DNA from 2 places in the Specibacter sp. NPDC057265 genome. Region 1 is predicted to be linked to the other one. Evidence: riboswitches for the same ligand, from Rfam matches in the RefSeq annotation. Region 1 holds a riboswitch; the other holds the start of a gene.
The links. Region 1 has a riboswitch for thiamine pyrophosphate ahead of ACFUCV_RS02550 (bifunctional hydroxymethylpyrimidine kinase/phosphomethylpyrimidine kinase). Riboswitches for the same ligand answer to the same signal wherever they lie in the genome.
Positions count from the first base shown of each region.

Region 2: it holds a riboswitch for thiamine pyrophosphate, as region 1 does, so the genes downstream of both, thiO (glycine oxidase ThiO) here and ACFUCV_RS02550 (bifunctional hydroxymethylpyrimidine kinase/phosphomethylpyrimidine kinase) in region 1, are expected to answer to the same signal.

Region 1 covers NZ_JBHUYE010000002.1:123,563-138,442, forward strand. Annotated here, with positions in the region: gene obgE (GTPase ObgE) at 1-1,011, opposite strand, end outside; gene rpmA (50S ribosomal protein L27) at 1,160-1,417, opposite strand; gene rplU (50S ribosomal protein L21) at 1,476-1,784, opposite strand; gene ACFUCV_RS02550 (bifunctional hydroxymethylpyrimidine kinase/phosphomethylpyrimidine kinase) at 2,169-3,737, opposite strand; TPP riboswitch at 3,727-3,825, opposite strand; gene ACFUCV_RS02555 (Rne/Rng family ribonuclease) at 3,936-7,559, opposite strand; gene ACFUCV_RS02560 (vitamin K epoxide reductase family protein) at 7,938-8,573, shown strand; gene ndk (nucleoside-diphosphate kinase) at 8,633-9,049, opposite strand; gene ACFUCV_RS02570 (DUF4233 domain-containing protein) at 9,092-9,541, opposite strand; gene ACFUCV_RS02575 (bifunctional folylpolyglutamate synthase/dihydrofolate synthase) at 9,545-10,927, opposite strand; gene ileS (isoleucine--tRNA ligase) at 10,927-14,217, opposite strand; gene ACFUCV_RS02585 (SDR family oxidoreductase) at 14,492-14,880, opposite strand, start outside.
Region 2 covers NZ_JBHUYE010000018.1:1,131-16,010, forward strand. Annotated here, with positions in the region: gene ACFUCV_RS11995 (LLM class flavin-dependent oxidoreductase) at 1-603, shown strand, start outside; gene ACFUCV_RS12000 (FUSC family protein) at 578-1,486, opposite strand; gene ACFUCV_RS12005 (FUSC family protein) at 1,616-3,103, opposite strand; gene ACFUCV_RS12010 (MarR family winged helix-turn-helix transcriptional regulator) at 3,177-3,710, shown strand; gene putP (sodium/proline symporter PutP) at 3,998-5,521, shown strand; gene thiE (thiamine phosphate synthase) at 5,556-6,245, opposite strand; TPP riboswitch at 6,260-6,386, shown strand; gene thiO (glycine oxidase ThiO) at 6,380-7,657, shown strand; gene thiS (sulfur carrier protein ThiS) at 7,654-7,893, shown strand; gene ACFUCV_RS12035 (thiazole synthase) at 7,970-8,770, shown strand; gene ACFUCV_RS12040 (4a-hydroxytetrahydrobiopterin dehydratase) at 8,808-9,464, shown strand; gene ACFUCV_RS12045 (hypothetical protein) at 9,543-9,848, opposite strand; gene ACFUCV_RS12050 (DUF3107 domain-containing protein) at 9,887-10,111, opposite strand; gene ACFUCV_RS12055 (TetR/AcrR family transcriptional regulator) at 10,174-10,812, opposite strand; gene moeB (molybdopterin-synthase adenylyltransferase MoeB) at 10,918-12,102, shown strand; gene ACFUCV_RS12065 (glutamyl-tRNA reductase) at 12,154-13,560, opposite strand; gene hemE (uroporphyrinogen decarboxylase) at 13,748-14,809, shown strand.

The DNA of each region.
Region 1 (14,880 bases):
CGCGAAGCCAAGCTGCTTCAAGCCTTCATGGCTGGCTGCGGAAACTTCAAACACGCGGTAGCCGCGCGCTTCCAGGTCCGCACGCACAAAGCCGGCCATGTCGCGGCCGTCGGGCGAGTCCACCTTGTTCAGCGCGATCAGGCGGGGACGGGCGTTCAGGGGAACCACGTCGCCGTCGGTTCCCGCGAAGCTCATGTCGACGTCGTACTTGTCCAGTTCGCGCTCAATGACGGCCAAATCGCTGATGGGGTCGCGGTCCGCTTCCAGGGCGGCGCAGTCCAGGACGTGCACGATCGCGGCGCACCGCTCCACGTGGCGCAGGAAGTTGTGGCCCAGGCCCTTGCCTTCGCTGGCACCCTCGATGAGGCCGGGCACATCGGCCATGGTGAACCGGACCTCGCCGGCCTGGACAACGCCCAGGTTGGGGATCAATGTGGTGAAGGGGTAGTCGGCAATCTTGGGCCGGGCCGCGGACATGGCGGCAATGAGGCTGGACTTGCCGGCGGACGGGAAGCCCACCAATGCAATGTCGGCAATGGACTTCAACTCAAGGACAATGTCGGCCTCATGGCCGGCAATGCCCAGCAGGGCGAAGCCCGGGGCCTTGCGCTTGAGTGAGGACAGGGCATGGTTGCCGAGCCCACCCTGGCCACCTGCTGCAGCCACATACTCCGTACCAATGCCCACCAGGTCGGCAAGGACGTTGCCTTCCTTGTCCTTGATGACGGTGCCGTCGGGAACTTCAAGGACCAGGGTGTTTCCGTCCTTGCCGTCGCGCCAGTCACCCATGCCGGGCTGGCCGTTGCCGCCGCGGCGGTGGGGTGCATGGTGGAAGTCAAGCAAGGTGGTGGTCTGGTCACTGACGCGGAAAATCACGCTGCCGCCGTCGCCGCCCTTGCCGCCGTCGGGCCCGCCCAACGGTTTGAATTTTTCACTGTGAACTGAGACGCAGCCGTGGCCGCCAGTCCCGCCGGATACATGCAAAACAACCCGGTCAACAAAGCTGGCCACTGGAATCTCCTTGAATAGAACTTGGTTTCTGCGCATCAATTCTAGTCCGTTGCTGAAACTAGGCCCGGATGCCGGCGGTGAAATGCGTTTGTGTTAAAAGACAGTGGAGCGGGCCAGGCGGCCCGCTCCACTGACAAAAGCTTTGGTGTTAGACCGCAGCTGCGACGATGTTCACAACGCGACGTCCACGACGCGTGCCGAACTCGACTGCGCCTGCGTCCAATGCGAACAGCGTGTCATCCTTGCCACGGCCAACGCTTACGCCGGGGTGGAAGTGGGTGCCGCGCTGGCGGACGATGATTTCGCCTGCCTTGACAACCTGACCACCGAAGCGCTTGACGCCCAGGTACTGAGCGTTGGAGTCGCGACCGTTGCGAGTGGAACTCGCACCCTTTTTATGTGCCATTTGAAATGCCTGCCTTTTTACTAAAAGATTCTAAGTGGATCGAACGTCTTTCGCCCTATTAGGCGATTGAAGTGATCTTGACCTTGGACAGTTCCTGACGGTGGCCCTGACGCTTCTTGTAGCCGGTCTTGTTCTTGAACTTCTGGATGACGATCTTCGGCCCGCGAAGATCCTCCAACTTCTCAGCCGTAACCTTGACATTTACCAGATCCGCTGCGGCGGTGGTGATTGTCTCACCATCGACCAGGAGCAGAGCGGGCAGCTCAAGCGTGCTGCCAACTCCACCGGGGACGCGGTTCATGGTCACGTGGTCTCCGACGGAAACCTTTTCTTGACGGCCGCCTGCGCGGACAATCGCGTACACCACTGGGGAACTCACTTCTCTCGACGTTTATTACAAAGTTTGATGCCGGCTGCGAATCATGATTGATTGCCGCCAACCGCATGCAGCCGCTGTTCAAAGTTGAACAAACGCGGCATACACACTGTGTGCCTCAACGCCGTGGACCTCAATGGAGTTCTGCCATGGAGTGGTTGCCCTAGGTGTTGGCGTAAGCACCGAAGATCAAGAATACGCTAATTCCGGGTCCGGGAGCAAATGAGACAGGTTTGGTGGCCGCGGATCACAGCTGCTGTTCGCAAAATGATCCTTGGCCGCTAAACCGTACTCCACAACTTTAGCGTGAATACCGCGGAGTTTGCGCAAGCACCCGTCCAACGGGACCTTCAATTGCCGCCGGGGGTGGTGGTGTTAATCACCCAAGCCGCGATCGACGGCGCCCTCCCGGGCGTGCGGTGCTGCAAAAAACTCCAGTTCCAGCGCCACCGAACGCCGGAAGGCGGTTGCCATGCGCTCCCGCTGTGCTGCCGAGGCGCCGCGTGCTGCGGCGTCCATGATTTGGATGGCCCGGTGGGTGGCGTGCACAAAGTCGGTGGCCGCGTAGCTTTCAATCCACGCCCCGTAGGGGTGGTTCCCGGGGAACTTTTCATAATCGGCGTGCAGCGCCGTGCCCACGTCCGCATAGATCCAGAAGCAGGGCAGCACCGCCGCGACCACTTCCCCGTATCCGCCCTCGAAGGCGGTGCTCTGCAGGTGCTCGGCATAGCGCCGGGTCACCGGTCCGGGAGGCGCGGGGGGCGCTGCATCCAGCCACCCGTCATGAAGCGCCAGCTCCTCCTCAAGGCACTGCTGGGCGCTGTGCGCCCAAAAACGCTGTTCGGCGAGGGTGGGTGCCAGGACGCTGGCTTGGGAAAGCACCCGGGAATAGCTGCCCAGGTACAGGGCATCCTGCGCCAAATAATAGTCAAAGTGTCCACGGGCCAGGGTGCCTGCGGCAAGTTCCTTGATGAAGTCAAGGTTGAAGATGGCCGCACGCATGTCCTTGCACTGCTGCCACAGCCAGCCGCTGAAATCCTCTCCGGGCCCCGGTGCGCTGCGGGGAAGGTCAACCGCGGCGGGCCCCCACAGGGCATGGAAGTGGTTCACCGGGCCGGCCCCGCCGCCCACCTGCAGCTGTGCCGACGTTTCCAAGGCGCCCACCAACCATTCCTTCGCCCGTTGGATGCTCAGCGCCCAATCCCCGCCGTGCGCCTGCAGGGTTGCCACGGCGGAGGACAGGGCACACCCCGTGCCGTGGGTGTTGACAGTGTCAACGCGGGGGGCGGAAAACTCCTGCAGCGTTCCCTGGGCGTCCACCAGCGCATCGGGACAGTGCTTCCCAGGCAAATGCCCGCCCTTGACCAGCACCAGCACTTGATGGGCACCGGCCAGTTCACGCCCCTGGGCCAGGGCCTGCGCCCAGGTGGTGGCCAGGGGTGCTTCCAGCAGGGCCGCCAACTCGGCAAGGTTGGGTGTCACCAGATGCGTGTGCGGCAACAGATCCAAAAGGGCCTGCCGCGTCCCGGCTTCGACAAGGGAATCACCACTGGTGGCCACCATGACCGGGTCCAGCACCACGACGGGCGGTTGCGTGCGCTGCAGCCACCGGCCCACCGCCGCCATCGCCTGGGCCGTTCCCAACATGCCGATCTTGACTGCGTCAACAGTGATGTCCGTCGAGATGGCATCAAGTTGTGCGGTGAGGAAATGCCCCGGCGGCACATGGATGGCCTGCACGCCCTGGGTGTTTTGGGCCGTCAATGCGGTGACGGCGGCCAAGGCATAGCCGCCGTGGGCCGAAATGGTCTTAATGTCAGCTTGGATGCCGGCACCCCCTGAGGGGTCCGAGCCCGCTATGGCCAGGATGCGTGGATGGCCGGTGTGGCCATCGCGGCGGACCGCAGGTGCCGGGGCAGGTGAATCAAGGGCGGTTGTGCTCATGGGACATCCCTTCGCCGGTGCTAACCGGGCAGGTTCAACGGGTGTAGTCTCAGCCGGCCCTGGTGGCCTGGCACCCCGTGTCTGATCCCACCCTAACCCGGAACATGCAAAAAACCGGCCCGCGCCGCCTTGAGAAGATGTCATGGAGCTTCTTAAGGCGGCGCGGGCCGGCAGGGTGCCTGCGGTTGGGCGGGCTGGCTACAGTTCCGAGGCGGGAACCCCGACGCCCAAAATGATGGGTTCAGCGCTCTTCACGGCCACCGGCGCGGCGGCAGGCACCACCGCGGCGGCACTGCTGTGCGGAGCCGAGCCCTGACCGTGCTGCACCGAGTCCACGGTCTCCACTGCAGTGTCGGCACCGCCTTGGGCGCTGCGTGCGCTGCGGTTCCGGCGTGGCCGCCGCGAACGGGCGCGGCCGCCATCCCCGGCGTCCCCGGGCACAGATACTGCCTGTTTTTCGCCGGCCACGGCCTCCACGCCGGACGTGGCGCCCTCCTGCACGCTGGGGGCAGCCAACTGGTCCAGGGCCTGGGCCAGACCCGCCAGCGCGGCCGCCTTGTCCACCGGGGTGGATTCGGCCAGCTCCCGGCTTTCCCCCCGGTGCCCACGGGGCAGCTCCACGGCTTCCCCGCCCAGGGTGAGGGTGGCGCCGTCGGACGCTGCAGCCGGTGTGGTTGCAATGGCGGCCCCCACCTGGCCGGCAGCTGCCGGCTCGTGGTGTGCGGCGGCAGCGGCGGCGGCAATCGCGGCCAGCGCAATGCGGGCCTCCTGGGCTTTCTGTACCTTGGCGGCGTCAGCTGCCGCATCCACTGCCGGTGCGGCCGGAACGTCATGGCCGGCTTCCAACTCCGCCTGCTGGGAGCGGTTGCGGTTGCGCTTGCGCTCGCTGCGGGTGGAGCGGTTGGCTGTGCGTTCCTGCTCGCGGGGCTCGTGCTTGGGCGCCTGGGAGGGGGCGGAAACCACCTCCACGGATGCGGCGTGGTTGCGGCGGTGCTCCACTGGAATCTCGTGGGTGACCATGCCGCGGCCTGCGCAGCTGGGGCATTGTTCGCCAAAGACCTCCAGCAGGCCGGTGCCCATGCGCTTGCGCGTCATTTGGACCAGACCCAGGGAGGTGACTTCGGCGACCTGGTGTTTGGTGCGGTCGCGGCCCAGACATTCCACCAGCCGGCGGAGCACCAGGTCACGGTTGGATTCCAGCACCATGTCAATGAAGTCGATGACGATGATGCCGCCAATGTCACGCAGGCGCAACTGGCGCACCACCTCCTCGGCAGCCTCCAGGTTGTTCTTGGTGACGGTTTCCTCCAGGTTTCCCCCGGAGCCGGTGAACTTGCCGGTGTTGACGTCCACCACGGTCATGGCTTCGGTGCGGTCAATGACCAGCGAACCCCCCGAGGGCAAGAACACCTTGCGTTCCAGGGCCTTGTTGATTTGCTCGTCAATGCGGTGGGCGGAGAAAATGTCCTCCTCGCTGCTCCACTTTTCCAAACGGTCCAGCAGATCCGGGGCCACATAGGTGACATACGCCTCGATGGTGTCCCAGGCCTCCTCACCGGAGACGATCAGCTTCGTGAAGTCTTCATTGAAGACGTCACGCACCACCTTGATGGTCAGGTCAGGCTCGGCGTACAGCATTTCAGGCGCCAGCGTCTTGGCCGACGCGGCCCTGTTGTTGATGCCTTCCCATTGGGCGCGCAGCCGGTTGATGTCGTTGGTGAGCTCTTCCTCGCTGGCACCCTCGGCAGCCGTTCGCACAATCACGCCGGCGTTCTCCGGCAGGTGGTCTTTGAGCACGCGCTTGAGCCGGTTGCGTTCGACGTCGGGCAGCTTGCGGGAGATCCCGGTCATGGAACCGCCGGGGACAAACACCAGGTAGCGTCCGGGCAGCGAAATTTGGCTTGTCAGGCGGGCACCCTTGTGTCCCACGGGATCCTTGGACACCTGGACCAGCACCGAGTCCCCGGACTTGAGGGCATTTTCAATGCGGCGCGGCTGGCCCTTGAGGTCCGCGGCGTCCCAGTCCACCTCGCCGGCGTACAGCACGGCGTTGCGGCCGCGGCCAATGTCAACAAAGGCCGCCTCCATGCTGGGCAGCACGTTTTGGACCTTGCCCACGTAAACGTTGCCAATCAGCGAATCCTGCTGGGTCTTGGACACAAAGTGCTCGGCCAGGATGCCGTCCTCCAGGACGCCAATTTGAATCCTGTCCTCACTTTGGCGCACCACCATGACGCGGTCCACCGATTCCCGGCGGGCCAGGAACTCGGCTTCGGTGATGACCGTGCGGCGGCGGCCGGAGTCGCGCGAGTCACGGCGGCGCTGCTTTTTGGCTTCCAGGCGGGTGGAGCCGCGCAGGCTTGTCACACGGTTGCTGGGGGCCGCCTCCACGGCTGCCCGGGGCGCCCGCACCCGGGTGACGGTGTTGGGCGGGTCGTCATCGTTGCCGCCACTGAGTTCCAGATCGGCATCGCCACGGCGCCGCCGCCGGCGTCGGCGCGAGGACACGCCCTCTTCGGCTGCCTCCGTCCCGAATTCCGCATCCTCGCCGCTTTCGGCCGGCTCGGCGGACTCCGTGGATTCGCCGCCACGGTTGCGGCGGTTGCGGCCGCGCCGGCTGCGGCGGTCACCGTCACCGTCTTCGCCGGCTTCGCCCTTGTTGTCCTCCCCCGCGCCGCTGATGGTGTCCCGTGCCACCACCACGGGCGTGGACAGGCTCAGATCAGGTGCCAAAAACAGCGCGGACATGCCTGTTGCCGGCTCCTGGAAAAGGGTGCCGCCCGCGGCGGAAGCGCTTGGGCTGCGGTCCGGTTCGGCCATGGGCGCCGCCGGCGTGGCTTCACTGTCGACGCCGGCATCGACGACGGCGGCAGCGGCTTCCTCCGGGGCGGGCGCGGCAGCCTGCGGGGCGCCGGTTGCGGCGGAACTGCGGCGGCGGCTGCGCACATTCCTGCCGGTCCCGGTGGACGCGGCGGCGTCGGCCGGGTCGGCGGCGGATTCCGGGTCAGCGGCGGCGGCTTCCGGGGTGGAGACCGCTGCGGCCGGGGCAACGGCCCTTCTTGACGCACGGCGGGCAGGCGCCTTGGCAGGGGCCGGGGCGTCCACGGGCTCCCCGGCATCTGCCGGCATCTGCTGCGCCTGCTTTTCGGGCACCTCAAGCTCGGGCACCTCAAGCTCCGTCGGCTCCGCGGAAATCCTTGGGACGGCGGCACTTTCCGCAAGGGGCTTGCCTGCCGGGGCCTTGGCTGCGCGGCGGCGGCGTGCGGGCGCCTTGGCAGGTGCCTGCCCTGCACCTTCGGCGGCTTCACCGGCTGCCGGGGCGGTGCCTGTGGACGCGGCGCTGGTGGTGGGAACAGCCGTGTCAACGCTGTTGCGGGGCAGTTCCTCCTGCGCTGCGGCGGGGGCCATGACAGGTGCCGTGGCCCGGCGGCGGACAGGACGCTTGGCCTTGGCCGCGGACCCGTTTCCGGCCTCCGCGGCTGTGGCAGAGGGGTCCGTGCCTTCCGGAAGCGGGGGCGCGGGGTCAATTGCAGAGTCGGCCGGGGCGGCGGTCCCGGCAGCGTCGGTGGCAGGTGTGGCCTTCTTGGCGCGGCTGCGCCGCACCGGGGCCTTTTTTACCGGCGCGGATTCGGCTGCCCCGTCAACGGCTGCCGAAAGGCCTTCCGTGCCGTCCGCAGGCTGCGTGGCGGCAGAGCTGGCGCGGCGTGGGCGCGTGGTTTTGGCTTTGGCGGGCGCGGCTGCGTTGGCGGTGCCGGCGTCGGGGGCCTGGGCGCCGTCGTCGCCATGGTGTGCTGCGTTGGAGGCGGACTGTTCATTGATCATAGGGGCGTTACTTTCGCGCCGCAGCAGCCACCCCCACATTGGGCGCCACGTGCGGCAGATGTGTCAGCCCCCGCAGGCGCTGACTGAAGTCGTCTAATTACTTTTCAGGCGGCACCAACTTCTGGGTGCGCAAGCTCGCAAAAAGCCAATGGTCTGCGCCAATATGTCTAAGCAGTGGATCGCTGCGCGTCTCTGGCAGCGTCGTCACCGTACAATCTGTGGGCGAACCATTGGACCGATGGGCGCATGTGGGTCGCCAACCAGCCAGCACCATTGTCTCATACGCTCCCGTCAACGGGGCTGTTCCAGACAGGGCGCGTTCGGATGGGCACGCTACAATCAGGACACCATTACCGGCCTCGATGAACAAGGGATCCCATGTCCAGCAGTAAAAACCCCACCGGCAGCCGCACGGAAACGGCCATGCCCGCCCTGGTGCGGGACAGGCCCTTTGGCTGGTTCCTGGTGATTGCCGGCGGAATTGCCTGGCTGGCATCCTTCATTCTGGTGCTGGAACGCCTCAAGCTGTACAGCGATCCGAACGCCACCATCAGCTGCGACGTCAACGCGTGGATTTCCTGCGGCGAAGTCATGAAGACGCAGCAGGCAGCCATTCTGGGTTTCCCCAACCCCTTCATTGGGGTGGTGGGTTTCGTGGTGGTGATCACCACCGGCATGGTCCTGCTGGCCGGCGCCCGCATGGGCCGCTGGTACTGGCTCGGTCTGCAGCTGGGCATCACCGCGGGCATGGCGCTGGTGGGCTGGTTCTGGTTCACTGCGGTGTACACGCTGGCCCTGCTGTGCCCCTACTGCATGGTGGTGTGGACCCTGGTGATTCCGCTGTTCGTCTGGATCACCGTGCGCAACCTGAACCACGGTGTCATCCCCGCCCCGCCGGCCCTGACCAAGGTCCTCAATGAGTGGGCCTGGGTTATTGTGGGCTTGATCTACCTGGGCACCCTTGCCTCCATTTTCTTCAAGTTCATGGCCTTGATCATCCCCTCCAACGCCTAGCAGGCAGGCACTAAAAAGGGCACCTCCCGCGGGAGGTGCCCTTTTTTAGTGCCGGAACATCAGGGGAACCAAATGCCAATTTCACGTTCCGCCGACTCCACCGAGTCGGAGCCATGCACCAGGTTTTGCTGGACCTTCAAGCCCCAGTCGCGGCCAAAGTCGCCACGGATGGTTCCGGGGGCCGCAGTGGTGGGATCGGTGGTTCCAGCCAGCGCACGGAAGCCTTCAATGACGCGGTTGCCCTCAAAGATGGCAGCCACGGCCGGGCCGGAAAGCATGAACTCCACCAGGGGCTCGTAAAAGGGCTTGCCCACGTGTTCGGCGTAGTGCTCCTCGAGCTGCGCGCGGGTGGCGGTGACCTTCTTCAGCTCGGCCAGGACGTATCCCTTGGCTTCCACACGGGCCAGGATGGCCCCGGACAGGTTACGGGCAACGCCGTCGGGCTTCACAAGAACCAGGGTGCGCTCAATGCTCACGGTAACTCCAATACATAGATGAGAAGGACAATGGCTAACAGTTTACGTAAGGTTGGGCCCCGGTGCGGCTTCCTCGGGATGAGCAGCCTCCCATGCGGCCTGTTCCTTGGCACGTTCCCGGTTTTCACGGTCAATCTTGGCCCCGCCGTACAAGGCGTACCACCAGGCGGCCGCGAAGAGCACACCCACCACGAACATGGCAGGTTCCCAGAAACCGCTGGCAATGAGCGCCAGCTGCAACAGCCAGCCAAAGGCAACGCCCCACGGCCGGCGCACAATTCCGCAGGTGAGGATGAGCAGCAGGGCCAGGATGCCGCCGGCTGCCAGGAAGGTGGCGTCCTTGTCATTGAGCCCAAAAAGCCCCAACCCTAAAAAGAGCGCCACAAAGGCTTCCAGCGTGAGCACCACGGAGGCGAACATCATTTTGGTGGAGCGCAGCTTCTTGGGCGTGTTGGGCCGCCAGTCACGCTGCGCCTTGGTCAACTTGGCCATGTTCTAGGCACCTTCCTTTTCACCGGGCCGGCCCAGCAGGATGCGGGCTTCGCCCACCAGGGTGATGGATCCGGTGATGAGCACCCCTCCGGCGAGGTCGTTGTTGGCTTCCGCACGTTCCACGGCCCACTCAATGGCGTCGTCAAGTTTCACGGCAATGTGGACGTCTTCCTCGTCCCAGCCCAGGTCCACCGCCATCTCAGCCAATTCCGCGGCCGGAATGGCCCGCGGCGAGCTGGATTGGGTCAGGGCGATCTCGGCGGCCTCTTCGCCGTAGGCCTCCTTGATGGCGCTGAGGATCTCCTGCGCATCCTTCTCCACCAGGACACCCAGGACCACCACCAGCTTGCTCAGGGCAAAGGACTCCTGCAGGGCCGCGGCACTGGCAGCGATGCCCGCCGGGTTGTGGGCGGCATCCACCACAATGGTGGGCGAGGTGCGCAGCACTTCCAGGCGCCCCGGTGAGGTGGCGGCGGCAAAGCCCTCCTGGACGAGTTCGTGGTTGAGTTCCTTTTCGCCACCGCCGAGGAAGGCTTCCAGCGCCGCCAGGGCCACGGCGGCGTTTTGGGCCTGGTGTTCACCATGGAGCGGCAGCAGGATCCCGGGGTAGCGTCCCGCCAAACCCTGCAGATCCAGCATTTGGCCTCCCACAGCCACAGTGCGCGCCTCCACCCCAAACTCCACACCCTCAAAGCGGAAACCGGCGTTGGCCTGGCGGGCCTTCTCCAAAATCACTTGTGCGGCGTCGGCATCCTGGGCGGCGCTGACCACAAAGGCGCCTTCTTTGATGATCCCGGCTTTTTCCTGCGCTATCAGCGCCGTGGTGTCCCCCAGCAGCTCGGTGTGGTCCAGGGAGATGGGGGTGATGACGGCAACCTGGCCGTCGCCCACATTGGTGGCGTCGGTGATGCCGCCCAGGCCCACTTCCATGACGGCCACATCCACGGGCTCGTCGGCGAAGATGGCGAACGCCAGGATGGTCAGGCATTCGAAGTACGTCAGGCGCACGTCGCCGGCGGCGGTGAGTTCGGCGTCGACCATTTCCAGGTAGGGGCGGATCTCGTCCCAAATTCGCACAAACGTCTCATCGCTCACCGGCGCGCCGTCAATGCTGATGCGCTCGGTCACCCGGGTCAGGTGTGGGCTGGTGTAGCGTCCGGTGCGCAGATCGTGGGCCAGGAGCCCGCACTCGATCATGCGCGCCGTGGACGTTTTACCGTTGGTTCCCGTGATGTGGATGATGGGGAAGGCCTTGTTCGGCTCCCCCAACACATCCATGGCCCGGAACAAGGGGGCCAGACGCGGCTCCATCTTGTTTTCCGGGGCACGGCCCAAAAGCTCGGCATAGACGCTTTCGACGGCGAATTCATCATGCTGGGCGTCCATTACGCCACCGTCCGTTCAACTGTGATGGTGGTGTCAACGTCACCGGGGATGAGTTCGAGCGTGCTGGTCAGGGTTTCAGCCTTCACCAGCTCGGCATTGGCGTGCAGGGCGTCAATGAGGTCCTGGGGTGCGCTGATGATGGTGCGCACGCGGTCGCTGACCTGCAGGCCGGTGTCCTTGCGGGCCTGCTGGATGGCACGGACCATGTCGCGGGCCGTTCCCTCCGCCTCCAGTTCCTCGGTGAGTTCGGTGTTGAGCACCACAAAGCCGCCACCGGGCAGCATGGCCACTGCCGTCTGGGCGCCGTCGTGGGCATCTTCGACCACTGTCTCCAGGGTGTACTCGGACGGTTCCAGCTCCAGCCCGCCCGCCGTGACGGTGCCGTCGCTGACCGACCAGTCCCCCGACTTGGAGCCCTTGATGGCCAGCTGGACGTTCTTGCCCAGGCGCGGACCGGCGGCACGGGCGTTGACCACAAGCTTCTGGGAAATCCCGAATTCCTCCGGAGAGGCCTCGGCGGCGTCCACGAAGCGGATGGAGCGGATGTTCAGCTCATCGGCCACGATGCCTGCCGCCTCCTGCAGGGCGGCGGCGTTGGGTGCCACCACCGTCAGTTCCTGCAGCGGCAGGCGCACGCGCAGCTTCGCGGCCTTGCGCAGGCTCGATCCCGTGGAGCAGATTTGCTGGATCCGGTCCATCTGGTCAACGAGTCCGGCATTGGCGGGGAACAAAATGGGGTTGGGCCAATCACCAAGGTGCACCGACCGGCCTCCGGTGAGCCCGCGCCAAATTTCCTCAGTGACCAGCGGCAGCAGCGGCGCCGCCACCCGGCACACGGTTTCCAATGCCGTGTACAGGGCGTCAAAGGCGTCGGCGTTCTCATCAAAGAAGCGGGTGCGGCTGCGGCGCACGTACCAGTTGGTGAGCATGTCCAGGTAGCTGCGCAGGGAATCGCAGGCACCGGAGACGTCGTAGCCGTCGAGTTTGGCCTGCATCCCACGCACCAGATCCCCGGTGTTCGCCAACAGGTAGGCATCCATGGGGTCTGTGTAGCCGTCGTAGCGCAGTTCGGCGTCGTAGCCGGTCCCGCCGTTGGCGGTGTTGGCGTAGAGGGTGAAGAAGCTGTACACATTCCACAGCGGCAGGATGACCTGACGGACGCCGTCGCGGATGCCCTGTTCGGTGACCACCAGGTTCCCGCCGCGCAGGATGGGGCTGGACATCAGGAACCAGCGCATGGCGTCGGAACCGTCACGGTCCAAAACCTCGGAGACGTCAGGGTAGTTGCGCAGCGATTTGGACATCTTCTGCCCGTCGGAGCCCAGCACAATGCCGTGGCTGATGACATTGCGGAACGCCGGGCGGTCAAAAAGGGCTGTGGAAAGGATGTGCAGCATGTAGAACCAGCCGCGGGTCTGCCCAATGTATTCCACAATGAAATCCGCCGGGTTGTGGGTGTTGAACCAGTCCTCGTTTTCAAAGGGGTAGTGGACCTGGCCGTACGGCATGGAGCCGGAGTCAAACCAGACATCCAGCACGTCCTCCACCCGGCGCATGGTGGATTGGCCCTGCTCCGGGGTGCGCGGGTCGTCCGGGTTGGGGCGGGTGAGCTCGTCAATGAAGGGCCGGTGCAAATCCACCGCACCGGCCTTGTTCACCGGCAGCCGGCCAAAGTCGGCCTGCATCTCGGCCAACGACCCATACACGTCGGTGCGCGGGTATTCGGGGTCATCCGACTGCCACACCGGGATGGGGGAACCCCAGTACCTGTTGCGGGAAATGGACCAGTCGCGGGCGTTGGCCAGCCACTTGCCGAACTGGCCGTCCTTGACGTTGCCGGGGATCCAGTTGATGTCCTGGTTCAGTTCCACCATGCGGTCCTTGAACGCGGTGACCTCCACATACCAGGAGGAGATGGCGCGGTAGATCAGGGGTGTGCGGCAGCGCCAGCAGTGCGGGTAGCTGTGCACATAGCTGGCCTGGCGCACCAGCCGGCCGGCATCCTTGACCACCCGGGTGATGGTCTTGTTGGCGTCAAAGACCTGCACCCCGGCAATGCCGGCCAGCGGGCCCTCGGCAAAGACCGGCAGGAATTTGGCGCCCTCGTCCACTGACAAAACCACGGGGATGCCATACTGCTCGCACACCTTCTGGTCCTCTTCACCGTAGGCCGGCGCCTGGTGGACAATGCCGGTGCCGTCGGTGGTGGTGACATAGTCGGCCACCAGGAACTGCCAGGATTTGCCCGTGCCGTACTTTTCATCGTCGGCAAAGTAGTCCCACAGGGGCTCGTACTTCAGCCCCTCCAGTTCGGAGCCCAAATACGTGGCGGTGACGGCGGCGGCCGCGGCAGCGCCGTCGTCGTACCCCAGGTCCTTGGCGTAGGCGCCCACCAGGTCCGCGGCCAGCAGGAACTTCTCCCCCGCAGCCCCCAGCGAAACCCCGTTCGGGCCCACGGGGACGACGGCGTAGCTCACCGCAGGCCCCACGGCCAGGGCCTGGTTGGTGGGCAGGGTCCACGGCGTGGTGGTCCAGGCAATGGCGGCCACCCCGGCCAGCTCCTGCGAGAGCGCGGATTCGCCGGCCACGATGGGGAAGGTGACTGTGACAGTTGCGTCCTGGCGGTCCTTGTACACGTCCTCGTCCATGCGCAGCTCATGGTTGGACAGGGGTGTCTCGTCCTTCCAGCAGTACGGCAGCACGCGGTAGCCGTTGTAGGTCAGGCCCTTGCTGTGCAGCTGTTTGAACGCCCAGAGCACCGACTCCATGTAGTCGACGTTGAGGGTTTTGTAGTCGTTCTCAAAGTCGACCCAGCGGGCCTGGCGGGTGACGTATTCCTGCCATTCCCCGGCGTACTTCATCACGGAGGAGCGGCAGGCGTCATTGAACTTGTCAATGCCCATGGCCTCAATCTGGGCCTTGTCCGTCATGCCCAGCTGCTTCATGGCCTCCAGCTCCGCCGGCAGCCCGTGGGTGTCCCAGCCAAAGCGGCGCTCCACCCGGCGTCCGCGCTGGGTCTGGTACCGCGCCACCAGGTCCTTGGCGTAGCCGGTGAGCAGGTGGCCGTAGTGCGGCAGGCCGTTGGCGAAGGGCGGGCCGTCGTAGAAGACAAATTCGTTGGAGCCGTCCTCGCCGGGCTCGCGGGCGTCAATGCTGGCCTGGAAGGTGCCGTCTTGGTCCCAGTATTTCAGGACCAGTTCCTCAAGCTTCGGGAAATTCACGGAGGAGGGGACGTGCTTGGATTCGGCGTGGAGGCCGGCGGCGGCTGAGGCCTTCGGGAAGTGGGTCATCACATCATCCTGGTGGTGGCGAACGGTGCAGGATGCAAGGACGGCTTGCGCCGCGGTACCACCTCGCTTGCCGTGCCCAGCTTTTACCCTGCGCGCGGCCGCTTGTTGACTGCTGTGACGGGCTTACCCGTCCGGTTCTACTGGCGCGGACCTTCGCCCGGCGTTCTTCCGGAAGCTCACCGGTGATGGCCGGGTCATAGCTTTGTCACTTATCCTACGGGATATTGCCGGACCGTGCGCGCGGGCGCCGGCCGGGGTGCGGGCGACGGTGTGGTCAGCGCCGGATGAGCTTGTGGGCGGCCGCCTGCGCCACGGGGCGGACGGTGATGTGGTCCAGGTTGATGTGGTGGGCAAGCCCCACCGCGTAGCCCACCACGTCCGCCACGTCCTCGGCCATGAGCGGCTCGGCCACGCCCTGGTAGATCCTTTGCGCGGCCTCCCGGTCCCCGCCCAGGCGGTTGAGGGCAAATTCCTCCGTCTGCACCAGGCCCGGCGCCACCTCGATGACGCGGATGTTGTGTTCGGCCTCCTCCAGGCGCAGGGCGGAGGTGAGGGCGTGCTGGCCGAACTTGGCGGCGTTGTAGCCGGAACCGCCCTCGTAGGCGGTGGTGGCCGCGGTGGAGGTCAGGTTCAAAATGGTGCCGCGGCCATGACTGCGCAGCG
Region 2 (14,880 bases), on a different contig from region 1:
TTCCCCTCCGACGTGCAGGAACTGCAGGCATATTTTGCCGGTCAAACCCGCATTTCCGGGGTCAATGCCTACCCGGGCAAGGACACCAACGTGCCGCTGTACATTTTGGGCTCTTCGCTGTTTGGGGCCCGGCTGGCCGCAGCCCTGGGGTTGCCGTATTCCTTTGCCTCACATTTTGCCCCGCAGGCTTTGGAAGATGCAGTGCGCATCTACCGCCGCGAGTTCAAGCCCTCCGCGGCGCTGGCGCAGCCATACGTGATTGCCGGTGTCAATGCCATTGTCGCCGACACCCAACAAGAGGCTGAGCGGATGTCCCTGCAGGCCAGGCGAAGCCGCGTGGCCTCCCTGGTGGGGCGTGGCCAGACGTTCACCGATGCCGAGATGGACATGCTGCTGGATTCCCCCGCCGGCCACCAGGTGGATACCATGTTCCGTTACGCGGCCGTGGGCACTCCTGACGTGGTGCGTGCATACCTTGACGGCTTCGCCGCGACGGCCGATGCCGACGAGCTCATTGTGGCCTCGCAAATCACCGACCGCACCGCCTGGATCCGCAGCTTTGAGCTCCTGGCCACGGCTATGGAGTTGGCACCGCGTGCCTAGCGTCAACGACGTGGTGGCGGTCGGCGAATGAAATGCTCACGGCTGCCACCAGCGTTCCAATGACCACACCCACCAGGGTGTCCGCCACGCGGCTGATGGCAGCGATGGGAGGGAGCGTGGATCCCAAACCCGTGATGATCAACGCCACCGGCGTGACGGCAATGGTGGACAAGGTGTAGTTCGTCAGCATTAAAAGTTCGGCCAACACTTGGAAGAGCACTATGAACAGCACCGACGGCCAAAAACCCAGCGGAAGCGAAAGCAACAGCAGGGCCACGGCCGCCCCCACCACATTGCCCACCAGGCACTGGATGCTGCGCTCCACCGTCACTGCATAATTCATCCCCTGCAACGCGGCTATGGCACCCATGGTGGCCCACCACGGGTGGTCAAAACCCAGCCCCATGGCGGCCCACCCGGCAAACAGGGCCGCGGCGACAGTGCGCACGGAACGGAAAGCGCTCGAAGCCGAGCGGAGATCCGGCAGGGAGGCAGCCAAAAACATGGGTGGAGCCGCCCACGCGGTGGCAACGCCGCGATCCGCCGTTCCTGAGGCTTGGGGCCCTGATGTGTGCTCTCCTGCTGGAATGCCGCCGAGCCTGCGCAGCGCCGTTTCGTGCTGCGCCAACTTCGAAAGCGCCGCAGTGGCAGTGCCTGAACCCTGGGTGTCCATGGCGACCCAAGCTGCAGCTGCCTCATTGAGAAGCGCATGCAGGTGCCTGGCGTGGTGGTGCAGGCGCTGCGAGCGCCGGCTGTTCGGGCGGAAGTTTCCGGAGCTGAGGATCACCGATTCCCGTGCCATGCGCAGGGCAGTGGCGGCGGCGTCACGGTTGGGGCCGGCGTCGTCCCAGACCTGCAGGCGGCATCTGCGACCCGGATCCACGACTGGCAAACCGTGGACCCCGCAGCCCGGGCGTGCCGGGATTGGCGGCTTTCACTTGCTGTGCCGGCTGATGTCAGGCGGGCCGGTGGCATCCACAGTGCATCGCGGAGAAGAACGGCGGCAAAGCGGTCATCCCAGCTGGCGCTTGAGCGCAGCCGCCTTCGTGTCAACGACGTGGTGGCGGTCGGCCAGGGAAATGCTCACGGCTGCCACCAGGGTTCCAATGACCACACCGACCAGGGTGTCCGCCACGCGGCTGATGGCTGCCGTGGGCTCCAATGCAGACCCCAAGCCGGTCATGATCAACGCCATGGGTGTGACGGCAATGGTGGTCAAGGTGTAGTTTTTCAGCACCAAAAGTTCGGCCAAGACCTGGAAGGCCACGACCAACAGCACCGACGGCCAAAAGCCGAGCGGGAGCGACAGCAACACCAGGGCCACGGCCGCCCCCACCACGTTTCCCACCAAACGTTGGATGCTGCGTTGGACGGTCATGGCGTAATTCATCCCCTGCAAGGCGGCCACTGCGCCCATGGTGGCCCACAGCGGATGGTCAAAACCCAGTCCGACGGCGGCCCACCCGGAAAGCATGGCGGCGGCGGCAATGCGCAGGGCATGGACCATGCTGGATGCGGAGCCCAGCCCCGGCAGGGCGGCTGCGAAAAACGTGGGCGGCTCCGCCCACGCGGCGGCAGCGTCATTGCTGGAGGCATCTGGCATGTGTTCCCCCGGCACCGGGATGCCTCCCAGCCTGCGCAGGGCTTTTTCGTGGTCTGCCAACTTCGAAAGCGCCGCGTGGGCGGCGGGGCTGGAGTGTGCGGTGTTGCCCAGTTCCCACGCCGCAGCTGCCTCATTCAGAAGCGCATGCAGGTGCCTGGCGTGGTGGTGCAGGCGCTGCGAGCGCCGGCTGTTCCGGCGGAAGTTTCCGGAGCTGAGGATCACCGATTCCCGTGCCGAGCGCAGGGCGGTGGCGGCGGCGTCACGGTGGGGGCCGGCGTCGTCCGTTGCCGGTTTCCGGACGGCTGCCAGGGCGCGGGCCACGGCCAGGCGGGCCGGACCCAGCGGGACCACCAGCACCGGGGCCATGGCCGCCAACCACCCCACCACCACGCCGATGCCCATGGCAATGAGTGGCCGGGGGAGGGCCGCAAAATTGTGGGTGTAGCCAGCGCCTGCCCCCGCTGCGAAGACCAGGATGACGGCGCCGGGCCCGGTGATGCGAAACGCCGTGAAAATGTGCGAAGCCACCGCAGCCAGTGCCGACAAGAGCACAATTTGGCTCAGCATGGTGACTCCCGCGGCCCCCAGCAAGGCCCCCACAGCAATGGAGACAAGCATGCCGATGGCCACAATGGCCATCATGCGGGCCAGCCGCGAATACGGCTGGTAGCGGCCGAAGGCGCTGGTCAATGCACCCAGCGCCGCAATCCCTGCCAGCTGCCGCTCACCCAACAAGCCCCCGGCAAGCAAAACAATGGACGCTGCAACACCCACCTTGATGGCGGTGGCGAAGATGGCGTCGGCGGGACGAAGTACAAAGGCGCCGCGCCAGGCGGCAGGGGAGAAGGCATGGGCCAGTGCAGCGCCAATGTGCTGGGACCGAGGGGCGGACATCATCTGCCCAGTCTATTAGGTATTTTACTAGTAAAATAGTTTCGGGGTCTGTGAGAGTCGTCTCTAGACTGGATGCATGACTGGCAAAAATGTGGACTTCGTGGACCGGGCACGCCAAGGATGGGAGCGTTCACGTCCGGAACTCGATGTGTCCAGCATTGAGGTCATGGGACGCATTGGCAGGATTGGTGCGCTGGCCTCCCAGCGCGCCGGCCGCGAGCTGCTGCCGGCGGAGATCACCCGGGCCGAATTTGACGTGCTGTGCACCCTGGCCCGGGGCGATGGGCCCATGCGTGCCAGCGAGGTCACTGCCGCCACCATGCTCAGCGGCGCCTCCACCACGAAGAACGCCGAACGGCTGGTCAAGCGCGGCTTCATTGAACGGCTGCCGTGGGAGCGGGACGGCCGGGTGGTCCTGATGCGGCTGACCGCTCAGGGCGAGGAACTTGTGGACCGCGAGTTTCCACGCCTGTTGACAGGGGACCGTGAGATGCTCGCCGGGCTCAGCGCCAAGGAACAGCTGCAGTTGGCTGCGCTGCTGCGCAAGATTGCCCTCACCATTGAGCCGCCAGCCCAGCATCCTCCGGCCACCATGCCTCGGTCCTGCTGACGGCCATTTCCCGGCGCAGTGGATTTTCAGCTCTCTGGCCGGCAGGGAAAGCCGGCACTCGGTGCTCCGGACGTGCCCTTTGAATCCCGGCGAAGCTTTGTCCAAGGCGTGCTGCCCGGTCGCCCCTCGCCACGGCCCCGGCTGCGTTTGAAGAATTTGTCCACCAACTTTGGTACGTTATACGGACCAGGGCCTGCATAGGCCCGTATTCGCTGCGCAGTAGGTGCACCCGGCGCGTGTGCCATCGATGACCCGATGAAGTGTCACAAACCGCAAAGGAATGCCCCATGTCAGACCAAGTTTTTCAACTGCTGGCCATCGCCGTCTATTTGGCGGGGATGCTCGCCATTGGATACTTTGCCTTCAAAAAAACAGACGACCTCGACGACTACATGCTTGCCGGCCGCGGGCTCAAGCCAGGGGTTGCCGCGCTTTCCGCCGGCGCCTCGGACATGTCAGGCTGGCTCCTCATGGGCCTTCCCGGGGCCATTTATCTCACTGGACTGGTGGAGGCATGGATTGCCATAGGCCTCACCATCGGGGCTTGGTTGAACTGGAAGTTCGTGGCGCCAAGGTTGCGTTCCTACACATTTATTTCACAGAACGCCATTACCGTCCCCAGCTTTTTTGAAAAGCGCCTCAAGGACAACTCGCACCTGCTGCGCATTGCCGCGGCGGCCATTATCCTGGTGTTCTTTACCTTCTATGTGTCCTCGGGCATGGTGGCGGCCGGAAAGTTCTTTGAGGGATCCTTTGGCTGGTCGTACCTGGCCGGCATGGGCGTGGTCACGGTGGTCACGCTGGCTTACACGCTCTTTGGCGGGTTCATTGGGGCCACGCTGACGGATGTGGCCCAGGGCCTGCTGATGTTTGCCGCGCTGATGGTGGTCCCGGTGATGGCCGTGATCCAAACCGGCGGCGTTGGCGCCACGGTGACGCGCTTGCAAAACATCGACCCCGAGGCCTTGAACTTGTTCAGGGGCTTTGGGGAGGGGAACACCCTGGTGTGGCTGGTGGGCATCTTTTCCACCGCTGCATGGGGCCTGGGCTACTTTGGCCAGCCCCACATCATTGTCCGGTTCATGGCGTTGCGTTCCCCGCAGGATGCCAAGGCGGGGCGCCGCATTGGCATTGGCTGGATGATTTTGACGGCGGCCGGGGCTGTCAGCACGGCATTGATTGGCATCGCCTACTTTGCCGACAATCCCGCTCTGGAGCTTGGCGACCCGGAAACGGTGTTCCTGAAATTGAGCCAGATATTCTTCCACCCGTTCGTGGCCGGCCTGGTCCTGGCGGCCGTGCTTGCCGCCATCATGTCCACCATCTCCTCCCAGCTCATTGTGTGTTCCTCGGCGCTCGTTGAGGACCTGTACAACATGACCGGGCGCCAGTCCACGGCCAAGCAGCAGGTCATTCTGGGCCGGCTCGGCGTGCTGGTGATTGCCGTCGTTGCAGCCCTCATCGCCCTGGACAGGGAATCGAGCATCCTGGAGCTGGTGTCCTTCGCCTGGGCCGGCTTTGGGGCCGCCTTTGGTCCTGTGGTCCTGCTGAGCCTGTACTGGCGCAAGCTGAGCTCGCAGGGTGCCCTGGCGGGCATGGTTGTGGCCACGGTGGTGGTGTTTGTCTGGGGAAAGACGCCGGTGTTGCATGATGCAATGTACGAGATTGTGCCCGCATTCCTCCTGAACCTGATTGTGGCAGTGGCCGTCTCCAAGTTCACCTACAAGGAAAATCCCGTGATTGAGTCTGAATTTACGGCAATGGTGACCGATTCGGATCCGCGCAAGGTTGCCACCGGCGTCGTGCGCTAGGCCCGGCGGCGACCCTGGTGGCGTGCCCTGGGTGCTACCCCAGTGCAGGCAGGCGGGAGAGCAGTTCTTGGGCGGCCGCGGTGGGATCCGCGGCGTCGGTGATGGCGCGGACCACAACTATCCGCGAGGCACCGGCGTCGATGACCTGGTCCACGGTGGACAGGTCCACACCACCAATGGCGAACCACGGCTTGGCCGTGCCCAGCGAGGCGGCATGTTCCACCAGGGAGAGCCCGACGGCGGCCCGGCCCGGTTTGGTGGGGGTGGCCCACAGCGGGCCCACACAGAAGTAGTCGGCGTCCGGGTGGGCCGCGGCGGCGGATACCTGGGCGGGGTCGTGGCTGGAGAGCCCCATCGACACCGGGCCCACCAGCGAGCGGGCGGCCGGCAGCGGCAGATCCTTCTGGCCAATGTGGAACACGGGCGCACCGCTGAGGGAGGCAAGGTCGGCCCTGTCATTCACGGCCCACAACTTGCCGGATTCCTCCGCCACGGAACGCAACACGGCCAGCAGCTCCAGCTCCTCGGCGGCCTCAATGGACTTGTCGCGCAGCTGGATGATGTCCACGCCGCCGGCATAGGCTGCGCGTAGAAAATCGGCGAAATCCCCCTGACGGGTGCGGGCGTCGGTGCATAAATATAGTCTGGCCGCGGCCAGTTGGGGCGCCGTGGAGGGTGCGTCGGCAGCGGGCATGGCGTCATGGATGGCAGAAGAGCTGTGCATGTCTCATAGACTAGTGCAGTACCGCGGGAGCCAGTGAAGCTGGCTGAGAGGACGCCTGATGCGTCGACCGACATTCGCCCCCTTGTGGGCGTGGAACCTGATCCGGGTCATGCCGGCGTAGGAAAGGAAAATACATGGGATCTTCAATGCCCGGCTCCGGCACTCCAGCACCCCCCACCCTTGACGTGGCAGTCATTGGCGGTGGCATTGTGGGCCTTGGCATTGCCTGGGAAGCCCAACGCTCGGGCCGAAGCGTAAAAGTGATAGACCCCGCCCCTGCCTCCGGAGCCACCTTCGCCGCGGCCGGGATGTTGGCGGCCATCAGCGAACTGCACTATCAAGAGCAGCCCCTGCTGGAACTCATGCTCGCCTCCGCCGCGCTGTGGCCCGAGCTGCTGGCCTCCCTGGACGCACCAGGTCTGCCGGAGACGGGATTTGTTACGACGCCGACCCTCGTTGTGGGGGCCGACGCCGCGGACCGGCAGGCGCTGGCCGATTTGCGCACCGTGCAGCTCCAGCACGGACTGCAGGTGGAACAGCTGAGCATCAAGGACGCGCGGGCTGCCGAGCCCCTGCTCAGTCCCCAGATTTCCTGCGCCCTGCGCATCGCCGGCGACCACCAGCTTGATCCGCGGGCCACCGCCGCCGCGCTGCGTCAGCGCCTCAATGAAGTGGCCGCCGCACGTGGGGACGGGGAAGGGGCGTTCGTGGCCGGGCAGGCTGCCGCGCTGTTGTGGGAGCACGCCGGCAGGCACGCCCAAGGCCGCGTCACCGGCGTCGCCCTGGCTGACGGCCGTGAAATCCACGCCCGGGAGGTCATTGTGGCCAATGGCCTGGGCGCGGCTGAATTGCAGGCACTGCCGCGGGGCCTGGAACTGCCGCTGCGCCCGGTGCACGGCGATATTTTGCGCCTGCGCGTCCCCGGACACCTGCGCCCACTGATCACCCACACGGTGCGCGGGATGGTGCGGGGGATGCCGGTGTACATTGTTCCCCGTTCCGACGGCACGGTGGTCATTGGCGCCACGAGCCGGGAGGACAAAACGGCAGGGGTCAGCGCCGGAGGCGTGCACCAGCTGTTGCGGGACGCCCAGCTCCTGGTCCCTGCCGTGGCCGAGCTGGAACTGCTCGAATGCACCGCCCGGGCCCGGCCCGGGACACCGGACAATGCCCCGCTGCTGGGCCGGGTGGCGGGGGAAGGCGGCCAGGACATTCCGGGACTGATCATTGCCACCGGCTTTTTCCGCCACGGGGTGCTGCTGACGGCCATGGCCGGGCAGCTGTGCCGCCAACTGTTGGGCGGCATCACCGACCTGGCGTGGCTGCCCTTCCGCCCGGACCGGTTTTCACCCACTTTGTCCCCCAACCTGTGCCCCACCCTTCCGGGGCCGTCACATGAGGAGCTTCCATGAACACCATTGATCTCAACGGCGCCGCGCACCAGGTGGCTGAGGGAACCACGGTGGCCGATCTGGTCACTGCGGTCACCGGACGTGCCCTGCTGCCCACCGGGCAGGCGGCCGACGGCGGCCGCCTCGGCGTGGCCGTGGCCCGCAACGCCCATGTGGTGCCCCGCAGCCAGTGGGCGCTGACAGCTGTGGGACATGCCGACGAACTGGAAATCGTCACGGCCGTCCAGGGTGGCTGAACTGCGCAGCTGCCCGGCCACCCGCCGCGGGGCCCCGTGGCGTCCTTGTTTAGTTCCTGCAGGAAAGTGAAATCCCATGACTGAAAACCTTGCCCCCAACGATCCCCTTGTCATCGCCGGGGTGAGCCTTGAATCCCGTCTGATCATGGGCACCGGCGGTGCGCCCAGCCTGTCCGGGCTGGAAGCTGCCCTGCGCGTGTCCGAAACCGAACTGACCACCGTGGCCATGCGCCGCTACAGTGTCCAGGAGGCGTCCGGCGGCGGCACGAATTTATTCAAGCTGCTGCTGGAGAACAACATCCGCATCCTGCCCAACACCGCCGGCTGTTTCACGGCCAGGGAAGCCGCCATGACGGCTGAACTGGCGCGCGAGGCCCTGGAGACCGACTGGGTGAAACTGGAGGTTGTGGCCGATGAGCACACCCTGCTGCCCGACGCCCTGGAACTGGCCGATGCCACCGAGCAGCTGGTCAACCGCGGCTTCAAGGTCTTCGCCTACACCAATGACGACCCGGTGCTGGCATGGCGGCTGGAACAGCTCGGCGCTGCCGCCGTCATGCCGTTGGGAGCACCCATTGGCACCGGGCTTGGCATCCTCAATCCACACAACATTGAACTCATAGTGTCCCGGGCGGGTGTTCCAGTGGTTCTCGACGCCGGCATCGGCACCGCCTCCGACGCCGCCCTGGCGATGGAATTGGGCTGCGACGCAGTGTTGCTGGCCACGGCCGTGACCCGGGCCCAGAACCCGCAAATTATGGCCGAAGCCTTTAAATACGCGGTCAGAGCTGGCAGACTGGCAGCTCTGGGCGGTCGCATTCCCAAGCGATCCCATGCTTTGGCGTCCTCGGCCATGGCCGGCCGTCCCGACCTGTAAAGGGAGAAATAAATACCGGCAAACGAAGGGGTTCGCTGTGGATGCGCAAGATGTCCTGACCCGGACTGAAAATGACCAAGCCTTGGCAACTCTGCCGCACTGGCGTTACCTGGGTCCGCTGCAGGCCGCCTTTAAATGTGCTTCCCCGGCTGCGGCCCTGGAGTTGTTGGCAGCCATTGGGGAGCTGGCGCAACAGGCCAACCATCATCCTGATGTTGACTGGCGGTATGACACCGTATTTGTCTCCTGCTGTTCCCACGATGCGCAGCGGAAGGTCACTGCCCGCGACGTTCAGCTGGTCACCGCCATCTCGGCAGCTGCCACAAAGGCCGGCGCAACGGCACGGCCGGACGTGCTGCGGTCCTATGACCTGGCCATTGACACCGTCAACCCGGCGGCGATCAGCAGGGTATGGAAGGCCGGACTCGGTTACAGTTCCGCCACCGACGGGAGCCTGTATGACCCGCACGGGCGGGGGCCGGGAGTGTGGTTTCAGCAAACGTCCACACCGAATCCCAACAGCATCCATGTTGATGTCAATGTGCCCTTTAGTGAGAGCCTGGACGCGGTGGCGGCAACCGTGGCGGCCGGGGGTTTCCTCAATGACCGGCATGCGCCAAGTTGGACCATCCTCAGCGATGCCCAGGGCAACCGGCTGTGCATTTGCACCGAAGAGCAGGGCGGGGACGCCTAACCGGCAAGCGGGCATTAAAGCGCTGTGCGCAGATACCAAAAGGTTCCTGCGCACAGCTGTTTCAGACCTGACCGCCCACTAGCGCATTTGCAGAATTTGCCCGCTTCGGCGCAGGTATTCCTGGTGGCGATGCCGGCCCACCAGCGCGGCCGTGGTCCACGCCGCCGCGCCGGCGGCGGCAATGCCGGCGATCCATGGAATCCACTGTGTTGCGGCGTGCTGGCCAAGCCCCAGCGCCATGGTGGTGATCCACACCACCATGGCCACCGCCACGGCGGCACCGGCGGGCAACAGGGCACCGAGGGTGTTCCGGTGCTGGGTGATGGCCCAGGCCACGGCGCCCAGGGCCGCCGCCGTCAGGGCAATGACAACCACTGCAACCATGTCGAGGATCCGTTCCTTTGGTGAAGCTGCCAGATGGCCTAGAGTGCTGCGAAGCCTACGCCGCGGGGCTTTTCGCCACCGAGTTCAACGTAGCCCAGGGCGTGGCCGGGAACAATCACCAGGCGCCCCTTCTGGTCATTGAGACGCAGCTCGGTGCCCTTGGACAGGGCGTCGGAGACCAGCGCGGCGACGTCGTCAACGCTTTGGTCGGTTTCAAGGACAATTTCACGGCTGACATTTTGAATGCCGATCTTAATTTCCATAGTTGTCTCCTCGATGCATGCTGCTGATGGAAGTGGGTACATCCCACTGTAGGGGCAGCGGGCTAGGATTCCTTGGGGAAGCGGCTGATTCCGCGCCAAGCTAAACGGTAAACCAAATCACTGGCCACATCGATGTCCAGGTCACCGTTGGCCTCAAGCCAGTAACGGGCGCTGACCTGGGCCATTCCGGCCAGGGCACGTCCCAGCAGGATGGCTTCCACAGGAGCGAGCCGGGTGTCTTCGGCAATGACTTTTCCAATGGCGTCGGCGTACCCGGCGTTGAACTTTTCCAACCGGGCGGCCACCTGCGGATCATTGACCAGATCGGATTCGAAAACGAGCCGATGTGCCTGGTCGTCCTTGGCCATGAAGTGAAAATAGGCCTTCATGGTGGCTTGGACGCGCAATTTATTGTCGGTGGTGGAGTTCAAGGCAGCCACCAGCATGCTGGTCAGCGATTCCAGGTGGGAGTCCAGCAGGGCCAGGTAGAGATCCCTTTTGCTGGGGAAGTGTTGGTACAGCACGGGCTTGCTGACCTTGGCCGTTTCAGCAATCTCATCCATGGCGGCCCCGTGGTAGCCGTGGTTGACAAAAACCTCCAGGGCCGAGGACAGCAATTGCAGGCGGCGTTCGTCTTTGGGCATGCGCGTGGCCTGCCCTTTTTGGGGTACACGCCCCTTGGCGTGGGGATCCGAAGTCATGACGGCTGCCTTTCCTTGCAATGCCCTGGTGGTGGGCCCGGCGTTCGTGACATTCTACCGGCCGGTAGTCAAACAAAGGAGCTTTATCGGACTAGATTAAGCACTATGGTTTCATTGCGACAAACCCCGTCCGCCCCGTCCACGCCCCTGCTTCCGCCCTTGGTTGAGCCGGGGCCGGAGCTTGGCCCGTCCGAGCTGGAACGGTATTCCCGCCATGCGCTCATGCCGGAAATTGGTTTGAGCGGTCAACGCCGCCTGAAAAATGCCAGGGTCCTGGTGATCGGCGCCGGTGGCCTGGGCTCTCCGGCCCTGTTGTATCTGGCTGCCGCCGGGGTGGGCACACTGGGGATCGTTGACGATGACACCGTGGAACTGAGCAACCTCCAACGTCAGGTCATCCACGGCATGGGGGATTTGGGCCGCAGCAAGCTGGAGTCGGCCAGGGATTCCATCATGGAACTCAACCCGGACATCAACGTGCGGCTGCATCCGGTGCGGTTGGACTCCGGCAATGCCCTGGAACTGCTGGCGGACTACGACGTGATCTTGGACGGTGCGGACAACTTTGCCACCCGCTACCTGGTCAACGATGCCGCGGCAATACTGGGCAAACCCTATGTGTGGGGTTCGATCCTGCGCTTTGACGGGCAGGTGAGCGTCTTTTGGGACAAGTTCGGCCCCAACTACCGCGATCTTTATCCCGAGCCGCCCGCCCCGGGTTCTGTGCCGTCCTGCGCCGAGGGTGGTGTTTTTGGCATGCTGTGCGCATCCATTGGCGCCATGATGGTGACCGAGGCGGTCAAGCTGATAACCGGCGTGGGGCAAAGCCTGCTGGGGCGTTTGCTCATTTTTGACGCCCTCACTGCACGCTGGCGTGAAATCCGGATTGCCAAGGACCCTGCAGCGGCCCCCATCACCACCCTCATCGACTATGAGGTGTTTTGCGGCGTGGCCCCCGTGGCAGAGGAGGACGGCGATGCCATTGCTGCCGCCGAACTTGCCAGCCGCCTGCGCCGTCGGGAAGAGGGCCGTGAGGATTTTGCCCTCATTGACGTCCGCGAGCCCGTGGAACATCAAATCTCCCGGATCCCCGGTTCAGTGCTGGTCCCGCTCAACGGCATCCGCAATGGCACCGCCTTGGATCAGCTGCCACAGGGGGTTCCGCTGATTCTGCATTGCAAGGCGGGCACCCGGTCGGCCCAGGCCCTGGCAAGCCTGCGCGCGGCGGGATTTACCGACGTGGTGCATCTGACCGGCGGGATTGATGCCTGGCACGCCGCAGGCCATTAAAACCCGTGGCCCGGCAGTGCGCCGGACGGGGATGGGCGAAAGCGGGGCGGCTTAGGCGCTTGCTGCGCCGTGGTGGGCGGCCTGGGCCGCGGATGCCGGTCCGGCCGGGGCGGCTGCGGCCACGGCCGAGCCAATGACCTCGGGGGAAACTTTCAGACCATACAGCACATCCAGCGCGGCCAGGTAGCTTTCCGTGTCCCCGGCTGCTGCCAGATCCTTGGCCCGGACCGTGGGTATGTGCAGCAACTGCTTGACCATGCGGCGCATGGCAAATTCCACCTCGGCGGTGGCGGCCGTGCAGCCGTGCTGTTTACGCACCTTGGCCAGCTCGTCATCCAACACGCTCATGGTGTGTTTGCGCAGGGCCACGATGGCGTGGTCCAGGGCCCGTGCATTCTGCGTCTGCTCAAATTTGGCGGTGGCCTCGGCCACCAGGGCGGCGGCTTCGGCAAGCGTGGATTCCTGTTCGGCCGGGGCCGCCTGGCGCACCGTTTCCAAGGTCAGCAGGTCCACGCCGGGCAACTCCGCAACGTCGGGTTCAAAGTCGTGGGTCAGGGCCAGGTCAATGGCCGTGAGCTGTCCGGAGCTTTCCTGGCGCATCGAGGCCAGCTCATCCCGGGTGATTTTGTGGTCGGAACCGCTGCAGCCCAACAACAGCGAGGCCTGGGCCACGGCCGCTGCCAGCGTGCCGTCATCCACTGCGGTGCCGCCGCGGGAGGCGGTGAAGGTTTCGGCCCGGCCGGAAGCCGAGTAGACAAAAATATTTGTACAGCCGCGTTGGGTCAGCTGGGCCATGGCGGCCCCGGCGTAGGCGCCAGTGCCAAACAGCACAGCCGTCTTGCCGGCCAGGGGACCGGGGCGTGCCGTGCCCGGCTGCGGCGCCCCGTGGGGGCCGGCCGTGACGGCAGGCTCGGGGGGTGCTTCCTGCAGCTCGGCTGCGAGGTCAAGGGCCACGGAGACAATGGACATGCCGCGGCGGCCCAGCGCTGTCTGTGCGCCCACGTCCTTGGCCGTTTTTGCCGCCGCCTGGAAGAGCCTGACCAGAGGAGGGGTGGTGACACCCTCCTCTTCAGCTGAACTGAGGGCCCGGCGCACCTGGCCGGCAATTTCACGCTCACCCACCACCGCGGAATCCAGCCCCGTGCTGACGGCAAACAAGTGGCGCGGCACTTCCGGGCCCACATGAGTGGCCAGGGCTGCGGATACTTCGGATTCGGCCAGGCCGGTGCGGGAGCTGATGGCGGCAACGATGCTGCTGCGGGCGGACTCCACATGATCCGCGCTGGGGGCCTGCGCATAGAGCTCGTAACGGTTGCAGGTGGCCAGCGTGACCAGCCCGGCGACGTCGTTGCCGCCCTGCGTGATGTCAGCACTGACCGCCGCTGCACCTGCGCTGAGGCGTGCAACGGTTTCTAGATCCAGGTCTGAGTGAGAGGCAACGAGTGAAAAGAGAACCACAATGGAACCATCGTAGTCCTCCAAACTGGGTGTTTGTTCACACGATGGGGAAAAGCGTCAGTAAACGGCTGTGAGAATGCTTACCCCCCAGCACCCCCGGCCGTGCCGTGCGGGAGCCGCTGCGCCGGCTCCCGCGCTGACAAGGTGTGCACAAGCAGCGTTCAGGGTGGCTGGGTATGGTGGTGCCATGACACTGAGCCCCAGCCACCCCCTCATGGATGGCCGTACGAGCAACTCTCCCTTGATCACCGCCTACCGCGGGGGAAAACCAAGCCGGCGCCCGGTGTGGTTCATGCGCCAGGCCGGGCGGTCCCTGCCCGAATACCGGGAACTCCGCACGGGCACCACCATGCTCGACTCCTGCCTCAAACCCGAGATGGCTGCTGAAATCACGCTCCAGCCCGTCCGCCGCCATGACGTTGATGCCGCAATCTTCTTTTCCGACATTGTGATCCCACTGAAACTGGCCGGTGTTGGGGTGGACATTGTCCCCGGGGTGGGCCCCGTGTTGGACAAGCCCATCAGGACAGCCGCCGACATTGCGGCCCTGCCCGAGCTCAGTGACGCGGCGCTGGAGCCCATCCGTCAGGCCGTGGCCTTGACGGTGGCCGAACTGGGCAGCACCCCCCTGATTGGATTCGCCGGCGCGCCCTTCACGGTGGCCGCCTACATGGTGGAAGGCAAGCCCTCCCGCGACCATTTGGGCCCGCGCACCATGATGCACGCCGAACCGGAGCTTTGGAAGCAGCTGATGAACTGGGCGGCCGACGCCTCGGGCAAGTTCCTGCGCGCCCAAATTGAGGCCGGGGCCAGTGCCGGCCAGCTCTTCGACTCCTGGGCGGGGTCGCTGGGACTTTCCGACTACACCCAGCACGTGGCGCCGGCGTCGGCCCGGGCCCTGGACCATGTCCGGGACCTGGGGGTGCCGCTGATCCACTTTGGCACCGGCACCAGCGAATTGTTGGGGGCCATGCACGACGTTGGTGTCGACGTCATGGGCGTTGACTACCGGCTGCCGCTCGATGTTGCCAACCGCAGGCTTGGCGGCACCGTTGCCTTGCAGGGCAACATTGATCCGGCCCTGCTCAGCGCGCCCTGGGAGGTGCTGGAAAGCCATGTCCGCGAGGTCCTGGCAGCTGGCGCCGCAGCGCCGTCGCACGTGGTGAACCTGGGCCACGGGGTGCCGCCGGAAACCGATCCCGCGGTTCTGACCCGCGTGGTTGAACTCATCCACTCGATCGCGCCCTAGGCCCCCCCTTGGCGCCGGCCCGCTGACGCAGTGCCGGCAGATTCAAGACCACAGAATTCTTCGCCACCGCG